DNA from 2 places in the Shewanella sp. AS16 genome. Region 1 is predicted to be linked to the other one. Evidence: predicted binding sites of a transcription regulator. Region 1 holds the regulator's gene; the other holds the start of a gene.

The links. The regulator ArgR, encoded in region 1, controls arginine synthesis, uptake and breakdown. The targets are predictions, from matches to a motif close to ANTGAATANNTATTCANT.
Region 2: the regulator ArgR is predicted to act here: its motif matches at 2,018-2,035, upstream of LZP73_RS09340 (YjiH family protein).

Annotation. Positions count from the first base shown of each region.
Region 1 covers NZ_JAKCLK010000001.1:1,040,107-1,043,222, forward strand. Annotated here, with positions in the region: gene mdh (malate dehydrogenase) at 1-834, opposite strand, end outside; gene argR (transcriptional regulator ArgR) at 1,140-1,604, shown strand; gene LZP73_RS04680 (NAD(P)-dependent oxidoreductase) at 1,678-2,313, opposite strand; gene LZP73_RS04685 (LysR family transcriptional regulator) at 2,438-3,116, shown strand, end outside.
Region 2 covers NZ_JAKCLK010000003.1:163,398-166,513, forward strand. Annotated here, with positions in the region: gene LZP73_RS09335 (UDP-2,3-diacylglucosamine diphosphatase) at 1-370, opposite strand, end outside; gene LZP73_RS09340 (YjiH family protein) at 588-1,865, opposite strand; gene LZP73_RS09345 (methyl-accepting chemotaxis protein) at 2,315-3,116, opposite strand, start outside.

The DNA of each region.
Region 1 (3,116 bases):
TACTTTCTCAACGCCATTCTTACCCAGCAACACAGGTTGGGCGAAGAAGTCGGCGTGCTCGCTGCCACCGTCGACATAGGCACATTCGACCACGTTGGCTTCGCCTTGCAGACCGCGTACCAGTGACAGACCGAAACGACATGCGGCTTGACCCATGGACAGAGTCGCGCTGCCGCCACCGGCTTTGGCTTCAACCACTTCGGTACCGGCATTCTGGATGCGAGTGGTCATGGTGGCAACTTCTTCGTCGCTGAAGCTCACGCCTTCGACCTGAGACAACAACGGCAGAATGGTCACGCCGCTGTGGCCACCTATGACATTCACCTTCACGTCGGCCACGTTCAGGCCTTTTAATTCGGCGATGAAGGTTTCTGAGCGGATCACGTCGAGGGTGGTCACACCGAACAGACGGTTCTTGTCATAGACGCCGGCTTTTTTCAGCACTTCGGCGGCAATTGCCACTGTGGTGTTAACCGGGTTGGTGATGACACCGATCAGCGCCTTGGGACAGGTCGCGGCCACTTTCTCGATCAGGTTGCGGACTATGCCGGCATTGATGTTAAACAGATCCGAACGATCCATGCCCGGCTTGCGGGCAACACCGGCAGAGATCAATACTACGTCGGCACCCACCAGGGCTGGCGTTGGGTCTTCACCGGCGAAACCTTTGACTTCAACGGCGGTCGGTATGTGGCTCAAATCCACCGCAACACCCGGAGTGACCGGGGCGATATCATAGAGAGACAGTTGTGAACCCGCAGGCAGTTGAGTTTTTAACAGTAGGGCGAGTGCCTGGCCGATACCACCGGCAGCACCAAGTACAGCAACTTTCATAATTATCTCCGTCGATTCTCGGATTAGGTGTGACATAGATCTATTTTAATGATGGCGCCACATTACTGCAAAGGCAGGATAATTTCAATTATCCCTTGGTCTTAAGGGGGAAAGTTTCCTGTACGCTGCCAGCCGGGTTTGAGACTGGCCCCGACGGCCCCGGGCGGTCCGCCAGGGGGAACAGGGCTAACGCCAACCCAGGCAATGCATTTTTATTCATGGGTTTCGAATATTCGTTGACTTGATGGTGAATATTATTCAAGATGAGGGAGTTTTTTTGAATAATAACGAATAAGAAATTACCCATGACCAAGAATCAAGATGACCTCGTCAGGATCTTTAAATCTATCCTGAAAGAAGAGCGCTTCGGCTCCCAGAGCGAAATAGTCACAGCGCTGCAGGCCGAAGGCTTCAGCAACATCAACCAGTCTAAAGTCTCACGCATGCTGAGCAAGTTCGGCGCCGTGCGCACCCGCAACGCCAAGCAGGAAATGGTCTATTGTCTGCCCGCCGAACTCGGGGTCCCCACCGCAGGCAGCCCCCTGAAGAACCTGGTGCTGGATGTGGATCACAACCAGGCCATGATAGTGGTACGCACCAGCCCCGGCGCCGCCCAACTCATCGCCCGCCTGCTGGACTCCATAGGCAAGCCGGAAGGCATACTGGGCACCATAGCCGGCGACGATACCATCTTCCTCTGTCCTTCGAGCATCCACGACATAGAAGACACGCTGGAAACCATCAAGTCGCTGTTTAACTACGCCGAATAATCCCCGGCTGCAATAGAAAAACGGCTCACTTCAGTGAGCCGTTTTTCTCTGTACAGGCTACGCCGGCCCCTGGCTAATAGGCGACGCTGATGCGCTGCCCCGGATATTGCGCCGCTTCGGCCTCATCCAGCATGGCCCTGGCATAGTCTGTGACTGAAATGCGACTCTTGCCGCTGGCATCGGTGAAGAAGCTATCGCCACCGATACGATAGTCGCCTTCACGCTCACCCGGATAGATCTCGGCCGCCGGGCTGACGAAGGTCCAATCGACCCCGCTGTCACTCTTCCTGAAGACCTCAAGCGCCTCCCCCTGGGCCAATGCCTCCGCCCTGTAGGCCTCGGGGAAGTCGGGCGAGGATACCAGCGTCACCCCGGGTGCCACTTCCAGGCTGCCGGCACCGCCAACCCACAGCAGGCGCCGGACTCCGGCATCGGGCAGCGCCTCAAGCAGCCGCGCCGCCGTTTGGGCGACTACGGCATGATCCTGCTGCGCCCGGCCACCGACAGACGCTATGACGGCATCGACACCGGCGAACACCTGCGGCGCCAGCGGCAGTCGATTCAGATCCAGGCTTCTCACCTCGACCCCATCCTGCTGCAGCTTGGCCGGATCCCGTACCAGTGCCACCACCTCATGGCCACGGCGCTTGGCCTCCTGCAATATATTGCCGCCAATCCAACCCGTTGCCCCTAAAATTGCCAGTTTCATTGTTTGCCTCACTCAGATGATTAACATTGCAGCCAGTTTACTTGCGGCAATTCACGTGATAAACATCGGCATATGAGCAACATTGTCTCAATTTGAGATACCAATAAGGGCACATCCGGGCAAAATGGAAAAGATAACGGCGATCCGCAGTTTCGTCGAAGTGGCCAACTGCGGCAGCTTCACCCGCGCGGCCGATAACCTGGCACTCAGTCGCTTGCAGGTCTCCCGTCATGTCAAAGAGATAGAGCATTGGCTCAGCCAGCGCTTGCTGCACCGCACCACCCGCAGCGTCAGCCTGACATTGCAGGGAGAAGAGGCGCTGCAATACTGTCAGCGTATCCTGGCCGAAGTCACGGCGATGGAGAGCCGTGCCCACAGCCATAATACCGAACTTGTGGGTACCATACGTATTGCGACGCCCATAGGCCTGGGCCAGCACAGCCTGTATGAGGTGGTCGATGCTTTCATCCAATTGCACCCCAAGGTCAAGATACAATTGCTGATGTCGGACAGTTTCGCACAACTGGTGGGGGAGCGGGTGGACGTGGCACTGAGGTTCACCGAGCAACCCGATGACAGCCTGATTGCCAGGCGCCTGATGGCGATAGACAATGTGCTCTGCGCCGCGCCGGCCTACCTCGCCAGGGCGCCTGACATAGCCACCCCGGAGGATCTGCTGGCACACAATTGCCTGCTGCACAGCAGCCAACCTGGCTGGCTGCTGCTGAAGGGCCAACAGCATAAACAGCTCAGGCTCAGCGGCAACCTGCAGGCCAACGACATGGGGGTACTGGTCGGCGCCG
Region 2 (3,116 bases), on a different contig from region 1:
TGAGATCTGCGTAGGGCTTGAGCAATTCATCGTGGTTGCCGGGAACATAGAGGATGCGGGTGCCGTCGCTTGCCAGTTGCAACAGCCTTTGCAGCACCTGGTTATGACTTTCCGGCCAGTAGATGCGGCGTTTCAACGCCCAGAAGTCTATGATGTCGCCCACCAGATAGATGTGTTTCGCCTGGGTTTGCGCCAGCAATTGCAGCAGGAATTCGGCCTTACAGTCTTTGCAGCCCAGATGTATGTCGGATAGCCAGAGGGCATGATAATGGGTGGTCTTGTTGCCTGGGGCGTGGCCCGCGCCTGCGTCCTGTCGCTGCGTTTTGGGGGGAAATAGGGCCGTTGGATCTTGGGTCCGGGCTAATGTCATCTGTGATCACCTGAGCTAAGGTTTCTGGCTCAAGAGTAGGCATGGGGCTTGACCGATTGATGACAGCAAGATGACGTCTGAATGACATGGAAGAGCGATGACTGCGGCACTGAAGCGCCAGCTGGCCGGCGCTGCGGCTAAGGGGATGGCGGGGAGGTGGCCCAGGTATGGCCTATGGCCATACCTGGGTTCAGCACTAGAAAATCAGGTGCGAACGCTAGAAAATCAGGTGAGCGACACCGGCGATGACGGGCAGGGTCACTAAGGTGCGCAGTATGAACACCACGAACAGCTCGATGAAATTCACCGGGATCTTGCTGCCCAGCAGCAGGGCACCGACTTCGCTCATGTAGATCAGCTGAGTCACGGACAGGGCGGCGATGACGAAACGCGTCATGTCCGACTCTATGCTGCCCGCCAAAATCGAGGGGATGAACATGTCGGCGAAACCTACCACTATGGTCTTGGACGCGGCCGTGGCTTCTGGGATCTGCAGCAGTTCCAGCAAAGGAATGAAAGGCATGCCCAGGTAGTTGAATACCGGGGTATATTCGGCAACGATCAGCGCCACTGTGCCTATGGCCATCACCACAGGTATGATGCCGAACACCATGTCGACCACGGTTTTGATGCCTTCGCTGAGCAGTTGCTTGATGCCACCGGCGCGATCCGCCTTCTGCAGCGCCAGATCGAAGCCCCAGGAAAACACATGATGCCCGGCGGGGATCACTTCATCGTCCACATGGCGCGGGGTTTCATCGACATAGTTGTCTTTCTTCCACGACAGCGGCGGCAGTTTCGGCACTATGATGGCGGCGGCGAAGCCTGCCAGGCAGACTGTCAGGTAGAAAGGCACGAACATATGCCCCAGTTTCACCTGAGAGATGACCACTAGGCTGAAGGTGATGGACACGGCCGAGAAGGTAGTGCCTATGACAGCCGCCTCTCTCTGGGTATAGAAGCGACCTTCGAATTGCTTGCTGGTCAGCAGAATACCGACACTGCCGTCGCCGAGCCAGGAGGCCATGCAGTCGATGGCGCTGCGGCCGGGCAGGTTAAATACCGGGCGCATCACCTTGGTCAACAGGGTGCCGAATAACTCCAGCAGGCCGAAATTGAGCAGCAGCGGCAACAACATACCGGCAAAGATGAACACGGATAACAACACGGGCAAGAGATCGTTCAGCACCAGGGCGCCTGTGCTGGCGGAATGTATGGCCACAGGCCCCAGTCCCAGGTAGGTCATCAGGATGAAGACTGTGCCCAGGCAGCGGATAAAGAACCAGAGTGGGCTGATATTCAGCAAGCCATTGAGAAACTCGTTGTTGAGCACAAATTGGGGTCTGAATATCTTGGTCAGCAACGAGGCCAGGCCAGTGGCTACGACGACGCAGGTGACGACAAGGGTCGCATAGTCACCCAAGGCATTTTGCAGGGCCTTGGAGATGATGGCGATAGGGATAGTCACGGCGCCCTGGTAGCTTACCGGCGTCATGAATAACAGCAGGCCTATCAGGGAAGGAATGATGAAGGTGAGTATCGTCTTTATGTTGCGATGTTGTGCTTGTTCTGCCACCTGTGGTGCACCTTTTATTGGGGGCTGAGTGTTCAGACCTGCGCGCTCGGTGCCGGCTGTATTGGCGTTGCCATGCATGATAATTCACCCCTTGAAACGGAAAGGGGCAAAGATTACCGCCTTAGCCCTGGGATGTAAAACGATTCAGCTCGGGTCGCGAGAGATTTGCCGCCGCAGCATACTTATCTGGGGTTTATGCTTGGTTATTCCGTCGGCAGGAGAGTCGAATAAATCGGCGGTTTTCCCATTGTAATTAGACTGTTAATGGTTAGTGGCTGCGGCTGCCTGTGGCATGGATGCAACTGGGGGCCAGGGAGCCAGGAAGTTGAGCCTGCAGCCGGCCGCAAAACGGCCGGCAGCCCTCTGGCCTAACCGAAGGTATGACGCAATGCCCTGGCTTTATCGGCACTCTGTTGCAGCTCGAGTGCCGCTTCGCCTATCACCTGTGCAGCCGTTAGGTTCTCTGTGCTCAGCTGATTTATATCATTAATATTGTTGCTGATCTCGGCCACTACCTGGGTTTGCTGTTCGGCCGCCACGGCATTTTGCTGGGCGAACGCGTGTATGCCACTGACTTCCTGGTATATGGTGTCTATCTTGCCGGCCGAGGCGAGGATCTCCTGGGCACAGCTATCTGCCTGTTGCCGGCTGAGATCCATTTGTTGTGCCCAGCTGGTGAGCATGGAAAACATCTTATCCAGACTCTTGGAGATGCTTTCGGTCGACAGTTGGGTGCGGCTCGACAGGGCCCGTACCTCATCGGCGACCACGGCAAATCCGCGACCCTGCTCACCGGCCCTGGCCGCTTCTATGGCGGCGTTGAGCGCCAGCAAATTGGTCTGCTCGGCGATGGCGTCGATTTCACCCATGGCGTTGGCGACTTGTTCTGCCTCGATATTCAGCTGTTTGGCGTTGGCGGCCGCATCCGAGACCGCCTGGGCCAGCGCTTCCACGTTATGGGTGTTGGCATGCATGCTGTCGCGACTGTCGATACATAACTTATAGGCGGTTTCTATGCTGTTCGAGGTGCTGTGGGCATTGTGGGCGACCTCTGTGATAGTGCTGCTCATCTGCCCCATGGCCGTGGCTATCTGTTCCAGCTGGTGCTTCTCCCTGTCCAGACTGACGTGGGTCTGTTGGGTGGCGACGACCATCTGATCGGCAATAGAG